One region of the Porticoccus sp. GXU_MW_L64 genome, then DNA from elsewhere that is predicted to be linked to it. Evidence: predicted binding sites of a transcription regulator. Region 1 holds the regulator's gene; the other holds the start of a gene.
What was found. The regulator sigma-54, encoded in region 1, starts transcription at its own class of promoters, with help from an activator protein. The targets are predictions, from matches to a motif close to TGGCACANNNNTTGCNNT.
Positions count from the first base shown of each region.

Region 2: a site for sigma-54 is predicted at 2,453-2,470, ahead of fliD (flagellar filament capping protein FliD). Genes of this name have one in related genera too.

Region 1 is NZ_JBRKJK010000008.1:149,706-155,620, reverse strand. It holds gene lptC (LPS export ABC transporter periplasmic protein LptC) at 1-469, shown strand, start outside; gene lptA (lipopolysaccharide transport periplasmic protein LptA) at 438-956, shown strand; gene lptB (LPS export ABC transporter ATP-binding protein) at 956-1,681, shown strand; gene ACVBEJ_RS08375 (RNA polymerase factor sigma-54) at 1,712-3,244, shown strand; gene hpf (ribosome hibernation-promoting factor, HPF/YfiA family) at 3,279-3,566, shown strand; gene ACVBEJ_RS08365 (PTS sugar transporter subunit IIA) at 3,594-4,061, shown strand; gene rapZ (RNase adapter RapZ) at 4,183-5,043, shown strand; gene ACVBEJ_RS08355 (HPr family phosphocarrier protein) at 5,040-5,309, shown strand; gene ACVBEJ_RS08350 (aldo/keto reductase) at 5,436-5,915, opposite strand, start outside.
Region 2 is NZ_JBRKJK010000011.1:57,753-63,667, reverse strand. It holds gene ACVBEJ_RS10370 (flagellin N-terminal helical domain-containing protein) at 137-1,933, shown strand; gene ACVBEJ_RS10365 (flagellar protein FlaG) at 2,029-2,403, shown strand; gene fliD (flagellar filament capping protein FliD) at 2,605-4,650, shown strand; gene fliS (flagellar export chaperone FliS) at 4,980-5,366, shown strand; gene ACVBEJ_RS10350 (flagellar protein FliT) at 5,372-5,689, shown strand.

The DNA of each region.
Region 1 (5,915 bases):
CGTTCCCAAAGCCAATGTCTACATGCTGGACACCGACACCCGTCAATTCAGCGAACAGGGCGAACTCACCTACCGGCTCACGTCAAAGCGCAGCGAACACTTTACCGAGGCCCAGCGCTTTGTGCTGGAAATGCCCAACATCACCTCCTACCAGAGCGATTCCCCACCCTGGAATATATCGGCGGAAAACGGCCTGGTAGAGAAAAACGGTGAGAGCATTCAGCTCACCAATAACGTGGTAGGCCAACATTTCCAGGAACAGCGTGTGATTACCCTGAACACCCCGCAGCTGCTTTTTCTGCCCGAGAAACAAGTCGCGGAAAGCGACAAAGACGTTACAATAACCCTGCCCGGTGCCCAGACATCCGGTGTGGGCTTCAAGGCCAACCTGAAAACCGGCGAATATCAACTACACTCTCGCGTAAAAGGACAGCTGGATGCCACTGCTCCACCCGACACCGACAAGTAAATTTCTGCGCAATTGCCTGCTCTTTTTGGCCATTATTGCTCCATTAGGGCAAACCGCTCTGGCGCTGCCGGAAGATCGCCTGCAACCACTGCAAATCAAGTCTGAACGCAACTCCGGTGACACCAACGGCAATCTGGTGTACAGCGGCGATGTGCAGATTACCCAGGGTTCTCTGCAACTGAAGGCCGACAAAGTGGTGGCGCAAATCAATCAGCAAACCATCAACTGCACCGGCAAACCCGCCTCGTTTCGCCTCACCACCGAAGACTACGGTCTGGTCACCGGCCAGGCGCAAGAACTGTATTTCGACCGCAGCAGCGGCAAGCTGAAACTGTCCAAAGACGCCGTCATTACCAAACAGGACGGTTCCTTTACCCAGGGCGACACCATCACCTACAACATTGATACCGAAACCTGGACGGTAGAAGGGGGCACCACCGTACTGCCACCGGCAGTGCCCAGCGAAGCCAAAGAGGAACGCCCCTGATGGCGACCCTTGAAGCTCGCCACCTGGCCAAATCCTACAAGCGCCGCGCCGTCGTCAAAGACGTATCCATGACCGTGAGCAGCGGCCAGATTGTCGGCCTGCTGGGGCCCAACGGGGCGGGCAAAACCACCTGCTTTTACATGATTGTCGGCCTGGTTCCCCTGGGCGGCGGCGAAATACGGATCGATAGCGAAAACGTCACCCACCTGCCCATGCACGGCCGCGCCCGCAAGGGTTTGGGCTACCTGCCTCAGGAAGCGTCCATTTTTCGTCGCCTCAGTGTGCAGAACAATATCATGGGCATTCTGGAAACCCGCCGTGACCTCAACCGCAAACAGCGCCAGGCGAAACTCGAAGAACTGCTGCAGGAATTCCATATCAGCCACATTCGCGACAGCCTGGGAATGAGTCTGTCCGGTGGTGAACGCCGCCGGGTGGAGATTGCCCGGGCACTGGCTACCGAGCCGCAATTTATTCTGCTGGACGAACCCTTTGCCGGGGTAGACCCGATCTCGGTCAACGACATCAAACAGATTATTCGCCACCTGCGCGACAAGGGCATCGGCGTACTGATTACCGACCACAACGTGCGCGAAACCCTGGATATCTGCCACCACGCCTACATCGTTGGCGAAGGCCACGTTATCGCCGAGGGCAGCGCGGATGATGTACTCAAAAACCAACAGGTGCGTGATACTTATCTGGGTGAGAACTTTGAGTTATAAAAAAATGGCGACTGCAACCAATAACACTCTATGAAGCCAAGCCTGCAATTAAAAATTGGTCAGCACCTGACCATGACGCCACAACTGCAACAAGCCATCCGCTTGCTGCAGCTGTCGTCGTTGGACTTGCAACAGGAAATTCAGCAAGCCCTGTACGACAACCCGCTGCTGGAACTGGCGGAAGAAGAAGATCGTAAAAAGCCCGACGAAAGCACCCCCGCCGACAACAGCGAGCCGCAAAGCAGTGCAGACTCCACATCCGAGCCAGCGGATGCAGAAATTAATGGCCCCAACGACGACTGGGACAACAAAATTCCCGATGAACTACCCGTCGACGCCAGTTGGGACGACCTGTACGAAACCGCCTCCATTGCCAGCCCGACAAAGCAGTCCAGCAGCGTTGGTGAAAGCCGTGACTTTGACACCTTTCAGGCCGTAACGGATTCCCTGCAAGACCACCTGCTGTGGCAGCTCAACCTCACCCCCATGTCCGACAGCGACCAGGTAATCGCCTCCGCCATTATCGACGCCATTGGCGACGACGGTTTTCTGAGCCTGCCTGTCGAGGATATTTGGCAAAGTTTGCTTGATGAAAGTCCGGCAGACCCCGACCAGCCGCAAGAAGAACAACTGGAACTGGATGAAGTGATGGCGGTGCTGCGCCGCATCCAGACCTTCGACCCGGTGGGCGTTGCCGCCACCAGCTTGAGCGACTGTCTGCTGATTCAACTGCGCCAGCTGCCGGAAGAAACACCCTTTCTGGCAGAAGCCAAAACCCTGGCAGAATCCCACCTGGAACAACTGGCCAGCCGCGACAGCAAGCAAATACAAAAACTCACCGGCATGACCCCGGAAACCATCGCCGCCGCAACCACTTTGATACAGGCATTATCGCCTCGCCCCGGCGACCTGGTGCGCAGCGGTGATGTGCAGTACACCGCGCCAGACGTCAAAGTGGACAAAAAAGACGACCGCTGGCAAGTCACCCTCAACAACGACATCGCGCCGGCCCTGCGCATTAACCAAAGCTACGCGCAACTGATTCGCCGCGCCGACAGCAGCGAGCAAAACCGTTTTCTGCGTGACAACTTGCAAGAAGCGCGAGTATTCCTGCGCAGCCTGCAAAGCCGCAACGACACCCTGCTGCGAGTAGCCGCCTGTATTGTAGAAATGCAACAGGCCTTTCTCGACCAGGGGCCAGAGGCCATGAAACCCATGGTACTGGCCGATGTCGCCGAGCGACTGGAACTGCACGAATCCACAATCTCACGGGTGACCACGCAAAAATTTATCGACACCCCGCGAGGCATGTACGAACTGAAGTATTTTTTCTCCAGCCATGTCAGCACCGCTGGCGGCGGCCAGTGTTCGTCCACCGCCATACGCGCCATGCTGAAAAAACTGATCGATGAAGAAAACCCCGCCAAGCCTCTGAGCGACAACAAACTGGCGGCCATCCTCGACGAACAGGGCATACAGGTGGCTCGCCGCACCGTGGCCAAATACCGGGAAAGCCTGAACATCCCCTCGTCCAGCGAACGCAAAAAATACCGCATCAAATAATGCCAATTCCCACAACCAAGTAGAGGAGCGCACCATGCAATTGAACATCAGCGGGCACCATGTGGAAGTTACCGAACCCCTGCGCAACTACGTCATCAGCAAACTCGACCGCCTGCAGCGGCACAACGACAAAATCACCAGCACCAACGTCATTCTCTCCGTGGAAAAACTGGTGCAAAAAGCGGAAGCCACCGTACACGTCAGCGGCGGCGAATTTTTTGCCGACAGTGAACACGACGACCTCTACGCCGCCATCGACACCCTGATCGACAAACTCGACCGGCAACTGATCAAACACAAGGAAAAACAACGCGGACGATAACTCTGCCGTTGTACTGTCATAATCGTTATGCAAATTTCTGAGATACTCACCCCGGAACACACCAACTGTTGCGCCCCCGGCAGCAGTAAAAAACGGGTTCTGGAATACCTGGCCAACTTTTTGGCACAGCTCAACCCGGCAGCCGACAGCGCGGCACTGTACGAACAACTGCTGGCCCGCGAGCGCCTTGGCAGCACCGGCATTGGCGAAGGCGTGGCCATCCCCCACTGCCGTATTGAGGGCATTGATAAAGCAGTTGGCGTAATGCTGCGGTTACAAAAAAGCGTCGATTTCGACGCCATAGACGGCCAGCCGGTGGATTTGGTATTCGCCCTGATTGTGCCCAAAGACGATGGCGACAACCAGGCCAACGACGAACACCTCAACACCCTGGCGAGCATCGCTGAATTGATGCAAAACCCGCAGCGGCGGGAGCAGCTGCGCGAGGCAACGGATAATCGGACGCTGTATAACAGCGCCATACGATCATGCTAACCGTCATTGCGAGGAGCCGCAGGCAGCGCGGCAATCTCGGCCAGCAAGGTAGTGACTTGATGGAGATTGCCGCGGTCGCTGCGCTCCCTCGCAATGACTGCAAAGACTTAGGGAAAGATTAATGAGACTGGTAGTGATCAGCGGACGCTCCGGCTCCGGTAAAAGTACCGCGCTGCACGTGCTGGAAGACGTGGGATTTACCTGCATCGACAACTTGCCCGCGGAATTGCTGCCGCCGCTGTTTCAACAATACCAGGCATCGGGAAATCACAGCGACCACAAAATCGCCGTGGGCATAGACGCCCGCAATCTGCTGGGCGACTTTACCCAACTGCCACAGATTCTGGAACAACTGAAAAACAGCGGCGTCAGCCACGAAGTGATTTTTCTCGACGCCCGCACCCCGATATTGCTGCAGCGCTTTAGCGAAACCCGCCGCAAGCACCCGCTCAGCTCCGACAACCTGGCACTGAAAGAAGCCATCAAACTGGAACGCAAACTGCTGGAACCGGTAGCGTCCATCGCCACTCGCTCCGTCGATACCAGTGCCATGACCCTGCACCAGCTGCGTGACCTGATCAAAAAGCAGGTGGTGCCCGACAGCCAGGGCGATATGGCCATCCTGTTCCAGTCGTTTGGCTTCAAACGCGGCGTCCCGGCGGATGTGGATTTTGTGTTTGACGTGCGCTGCCTGCCAAACCCCTACTGGAAGCCGGAACTGAGAGCACTTACCGGCAACGACAGCGACGTGATCGAATTTCTTGAGCGGCAAGTGGACGTGGCTCATATGCTGGCAGACATCATCGGCTACCTGGAACGCTGGCTGCCCAAATTCCAGGCCAACAACCGCAGCTATCTGACCATTGCCATCGGCTGTACCGGCGGCCAGCATCGCTCCGTTTACCTGGCCAACAAACTGTGCGAATACTTTTCCGGCAAGCTCACCAACGTGGTTCAGACTCACCACCGGGAGCAGTCGTGATCACCGCAGAGCTGACTATCATCAACAAACTCGGCCTGCACGCCCGCGCCGCCACCAAACTGGCACAAACCGCCGGCCGCTTTGCCAGCACCGTGCGCTGCGGCCACAGCGGCAAAATGGTGGATTGCAAAAGCGTGATGGCAGTGATGTTGCTGGCAGCCTCCAAAGGCACAACGCTGAGCTTTGAAATCGACGGCAGCGATGAGCAGGAAGCGACGGATACCATCGCTGAGTTAATAGGGGATTATTTTGGGGAGGGGCAGTGACAGCTTCGGGCGGCGAGCTTCTGGCTACGGGCAGACCGAGGACAGCTGTTATTCTGAGCAAGATACCACCGTCATCCTGCTCGCAGCCAGCAGCCCGTAGCTAGTAACTAACTCTTTGAGCTTCAATCACCAAGTGACATTATCCGGATCAAGACAAATCATCTCATTGCTGTGTTTGTCATTGATGACTTCCATATCCCTATCATTAATTTCAAAATCCCATATATCGGCGTTCTCTCTGATGCGCGTTGGGTTAGAGGATTTTGGAACCACCATCAGTCCCTGCTGGATATCCCAGCGCAAAATCAATTGCGCCACCGTTTTTTTGTAGTGTTCTGCCATGGCAAGTAACTCAGGGTCTACCAATAATTTGCCATGGGTCAGTGGTGTATGGGCTTGCGGTTGAATATCGTTTTTATGGCAATAGGCAATTAATTCCTTGCGATGCAGAAAGGGATGATTTTCAAATTGATTCACCATGGGCAAACAATCAAAGCGTTCAGCCAGTGCATCAAGATGATGCGGCATAAAATTGCACACGCCAATGGCTTTTGCTCTGCCACTTTCATAGATGGTGAGCATATCCTCCCAGGCTTGCAGATAATG
Region 2 (5,915 bases), on a different contig from region 1:
TTTCCCTAAAGGTTCCCTTTCAAGGGTCGTTAATGGGGGTGTTGAAAGTGATGGCATATGCTTTCGCGCCCTAATTAACCACCAATCTCAATCCGCAGGCCCAATGGCAACGCGGGAGAAATAAAGGGGATTTGACATGACTCAAACAATTAATACCAATATTGCTTCGCTGACGGCCCAGCGCAACCTGAACAGCTCCCAGGGTGCTCTCAATACTGCCCTGCAAAGACTGTCTTCCGGTTTGCGGATTAACTCGGCCCGTGACGACGCCGCTGGTTTGGCTATTTCCGAGCGCTTTACTACTCAGATTCGCGGTCTCAATCAGGCGGCCCGTAATGCCAACGACGGCATCTCTCTGGCGCAAACCACTGAAGGGGCGCTGGGTGAGGTGACCAACAACCTGCAGCGGATCCGTGAGCTGGCGGTGCAGTCCGTGAATGCCACCAACAGTGACTCCGACCGCGCCGCGCTGAACCTGGAAGTGCAGCAGCGGCTGGCAGAGATTGACCGTATTGCCAATCAGACGTCCTTTAATGGCAGAAGGGTGCTGGATGGCTCCTTTGGCAATGCCCTGTTCCAGGTGGGTGCCAATGTGGGTGAAACTATCAGCCTTAATCTGAATACCAGTGTTCGTCAGGACGGCCTTGGTGCTATTGCCTCGGTAACATCCAGTGATTTGGATACCTTGATCAGCCCGGCAACCGCTGGTACTGCTGCGTCTTACACTACAGGCCAGCTTAACAGTCTTGATTTCAGTACAGCCGCAGTTGCGTTTTCTGGCGGGTCGGCAACAACGACTGGTGGTATTAGTGTTACCGATTATCAAGGCGGCGCGGCAGTTACGTTTGATGTGGACGGTATAGGTATCAACCTGAATGCTGACTATACAAACTTTGCTGGGGTTGTAAGCGAGATACAGACTCAGTTAGATGCGGGTAATGCTGGTGAATATGTTGTAAGTGATGATGGTACTGATATCACCATTACCAAAACTGCAGCGGCTACTAACCCAACCACAGCTGTTGTTATAGATAACGGTTCGGGTACTACACAAGCCGAGTTTACAGGTGCGACAGGTGCTGCAGGTACTGCAGCTGTTACCACCAGTAATTTGGTGTTTGATGTGGATGGCAACACAGTAACAGTTAATACTGACCATTCGGGTGATTTGGCAGCCTTGGTAACTGATATTCAAGATCAATTGAATACTGCCGCCAGCGGAGCTTACACCGTAGCAGCAGATGGTGCTGCAGGTTTTAGCATTACCAGTAATACTGCTGCGGCTTCTCCTGCGGTTACAGTTGATAACTTCCAAACTAGTTCTATTACTGGTGCCAGTGGTGGAACAGCTGTGGCGGGTGTGGATGCGGTGGCGGCCAACACCTTTGTTGTCAATAATGACTTCAGCATTCAGGTTGGCGATGGAACCGCGGTTGCGGTTGCCAATGCCACTTACTCCACTACACAGTCACTGGTAGATGCCATCAATACCGCCTTGGGCAGTAATGGCAGTGCGGAGCTGAATGACGATGGCACGGCGACTATCAATGCCTCTGAAGCCATTACCTTTACCGGTGCTCAGGCAACCGCTGCCGGTTTCGCTGATGCGGCGCTTTCCGGTAATCTGACGTCTACCAACGTATCCACAGTGGCTGCTTCCAACGAAACCATTCGTCGTATTGACTCGGCACTGACCTCGGTGAACGATTTGCGCAGTACCTTTGGTGCGATTCAAAACCGCTTTGAGTCAGTAGTAAACAGCCTGCAGACCACCTCTGAAAACCTGTCCGCTTCCCGTTCGCGGATTCAGGACGCAGACTTTGCTGCAGAGACCGCAGCATTGACTCGCGGCCAGATTCTGCAACAGGCAGGTACTGCAGCACTGGCCCAGGCCAACTCGCTGCCTCAGAACGTATTGGCCCTGTTGCAGTAATTCAAACGCCATAAAAAGAGCCTGGAAGGGGGGTAATCCCCCCTTCGTCATCGGGTTCTACCCGTTTTTGAGGAAAGAAACTAGAGGACTTAGATATGTCCAGCCCTGATATAAGAAGCGTCTCTCCTGTGCTGCCGCCAAGCGGCTTAAGCCAGGATGTCGGGCGGCAAGGTGGGGTGGAAAGCGGCAAGGAATTGCCGCAGACAGTGTCTGGCCAATCAGGACGCCCATCGCAAGAGTCTGTTGATCAGGCGGTGGTGCAAATATCCGACTTTGTTCAGAACATTGCCCGTGAACTGCAATTCCAGGTAGATGATGTTACTGGTAATACTCTGATTACCGTTACAGACAGCGATACCCAGGAAGTTATCCGCCAGATTCCCTCTGAAGAAGTTGTCGCTTTGGCGCAGTATATTGCTGAAAGTGGCGATTTTCCGCTCAAAGGTGCCTTGCTCAATAGTGAGAGCTGACTTCGGTCAGCTCCTTGCTGTTGCCTGCTTTTTTCTTTGTTATTCAAATTGGCACCGAATTTGCTGTTCTCTCAAATAGATAGTTTAAATAGATAGTTTGAATAGTTAGTAAAGACCTAAAGAGATCACGCAAGGAGTCCATGCCTGCGGCTTTTTGACCCCTGTCGAAAACTGCCAGGCCTTTGGATACGGGAGTACATTATGATTACCTCAGCCGGTGTTGGCTCCGGGCTCGAACTCGAATCGCTGATTAACCAGCTTGTCACAGCGGAGCGTACCCCGGTTGAGTCCCGTCTGGTCAGCAGACAGTCTGCACTGACCATTGAATTGTCCGCGTTTGGCAATTTTCAGGGGTCATTATCCTCCCTTCAAAACAGTCTGAACGATTTAAACCAAGCTGCTTCGTTCGGCCAGCGCAATACCACTTCCAGTGATGAAGATATTGTTTCTGTATCGGCCACCAGTGCAGCGGCTGCTGCCAATTACAGTATTTCCGTCACGCAGTTGGCCAGTGCTCACTCACTGGCTAGTGCGAGTTATGACTCGCTCACCGATGCGGTGGGTGAAGGTACCCTGACTTTCCGCTTCGGCACTACAGATTATGTGGCCCCCGATCCAGGCCCGGAAAGTTACAACGGTTTTGCCATAAATCAGGACAGGGACGTGGCAACCATTACCATCGACGATACCAATAACACTCTGGAAGGGGTGCGGGATGCGATCAACAGTGCCGATATTGGCGTTGGAGCTTCTATTGTTAACGATGGTACCGGCTTTCGTTTGTTGTTGAGCTCCAGTGATACCGGGGCTGAAAACAGCCTCCAAATTTCTGTGTCCGATGTTGGTGATGGCAACAATACAGATGCTGCCGGTTTATCGGCGCTGGCGTTTAATGGTTCAGCGACCAATTTGACCCAGACCGTGGCAGCGCAAGATGCACTTTTTACCCTTAATGGGCTCTCTGTCAGCAGCAGCTCCAACGTGGCCAGTGAAGTGATTGAGGGCGTTGAGCTGACTCTCAATGACATCACCTCAACATCGCCAGTAACTGTTTCAGTCAGCGAAGACAGGGGGGCGGTTCGCACACTGATTACTGACTTCGTGGACAACTACAACAACTTCGTCAATGCCGCCAACACGCTGACGGCCTTTAATGCCGAAACCCAGGTTGCCGGGCCGCTGCAAGGGGATTTTGCCGCCCGTTCGGTAATCGCCCAGGTGCGCCAGGCCATCACTGCAGCGGTGGAGGGTTTTGACGGGCCGTTTTCCAGCCTCAGTGAAATTGGCCTGACCACTCAGACAGACGGCACCCTTTCCATCAACAGCAGTCGTTTGGATACGGCGCTGGAAGAAAACTTTGACGACATCGTTGGCCTGTTTGCCGCGGCGGGGTTCCCCTCTGACAACAGCGTAGAATTCGCTGCCTCCAGCGATGCCACTCAGATTGGCAGCTACGCTGTTACCGTGACGCAGCTTGCCACCCAGGGGCAATTGGTGGGCGCGGCCAGCAGCTTCCCACTGGATATTGATGCCGACAACGATGCCCTGACCATTGTCGTCAACGGCATAACCAGCAACCAAATTCTGCTCACCCAGGGCAATTACACCAGCGGTGCAGACCTGGCGGCGGAATTGCAGGCCCGTATTAACGGCGACAGCGCTTTGAGCGAAGCCGGGGCGCGGGTGTCAGTTAGCTACAACGGCAGCGGCTTTGAGATTACCTCAGCCACTTACGGTTCGGAATCCACCGTGGAAATCACCGCAGTGGATACCAATACCCTGGCTGAATTGGGATTGGACGTGGCAACCGGTAGTGCCGGAGTGGATGTGGTCGGCACCATCAATGGCATTGCCGCCACCGGCACCGGGCAGCTACTCAGCGCCGCAAACGGTGATGACGCCGAGGGCATTCAACTGGTGATTGCCGACGGCGCGCTCGGCTCACGGGGTACGGTGAATTTTTCCAGAGGGGTGGCAGACCGCCTCAATACCCTGATTGAAGGTCTGCTTGACCCGCAAGGCATACTGGGTGTGCGCAGCGATGGCATTCAAGATCGTCTGGATGATATTGACGAAGAGCGAGAGGCTCTGGATCGCCGCATCGAAACCATCGAAGCCCGTCTGCGCCGCCAGTTTACTGCCCTTGATGGCTTGCTGGCGCAGCTGCAGCAAACCAGCACTTTTTTGGAACAGCAACTGGCCAATATCCCGCGGGCGGGAACCCTGGTCAGAGGCAATAACAACTAGGGGGTGTTAACAATTAATGAGTCACTACTGTTGTCCCTGAAAAGGCGTCAGTCAAGGCATGAGGAGTGCGGTTTGGTCGCTCCCCTCTCTATAGTGGGGAGTAGCGACGAATAACGCAGGATGACGCCTTTTCAGGGACAACCCGAAGGGCTGGGCTCACTTACTTTTGTAATGAAAGTCGCCCCAGCTGCGTTATCGGTCGCTTATGTAGAGTGACTACACGGCACTCCCTCTGTCTTGCTGGAGCAAAAAATGAACTCCAGCAGTAGCGGCTCATTAATTGTTAACACCCCCTAACCCAATTAACCCACATTGAATACGAGGTCATTATGAGCCCATCCGCCCTGAAAGCGTACAAGAGTGTTGGCGTTCAAAGTGGTATGACGGATGCCACCCCCCATCAACTCATCAGTAAATTGTTTACCGGTGCGCTGGATCGCATCGCTTCTGCCAAAGGTGCCATTGGCAGAAGCGAGCAGACTCAAAAAGGCGAATTGCTGGGCAAGGCGATTGCCATTGTCGATGGTCTGCGCGCCAGCCTGGATCACGAAAACGGCGGCGAAATTGCCACCAATCTGGCCTCTCTGTACGACTACATGGAGCAGCGCCTGCTGGAGGCCAACCTCAATAACGATATCGAACGCCTGGACGAAGTGGCCGGGTTGTTGAAAGAAATCAAGGCAGGTTGGGAAGATATGCCTGTTGAATATCGGTAGCGCCCATGCACAGCCATTCAAACCGTCAGTCTCATTTGCAAGCGGCCATCGAACTGTCCCGGCAAATGGTCAGCGCTGCTGATAGTGGTGACTGGGAACAATTTGCCGAGCTGGAAAAAAGCCGCCGCAGCGATATGTTGGCCTGCTTTGAGCAGCCGGTAGCCAGCGTTGAAGCCAGTGCGGTACGCCAGGGAATTGAGCAGCTGATGACCCTCAACGACGAACTGACCCGCTGCCTGCAAAGTGCCCGGGAACAGAGCGCCCGCCAGTTTCAGGCATTGCGCCAGGGCCAGCGGGCAGTGGGAGTTTACGGGGGGCAGTAGATAGGGCCACCTTATCTAAATATCGACTTTTTTGGCAATGATAGAGGTAAAGGCAGTTTAAAACCCCTGAAACCTCACCTTGTCAGATACATGGATCCCCGCCTGCGCGCACCGCTGTCCGAATAATTTAGAGGCTTTCCCCACGATACTTACCAAGTAAGGCATATCGCTAAATGGGTGGCAGCAAGACTTAAAAAATCGTCATCGCGAGCGAAGCGCGGCGATC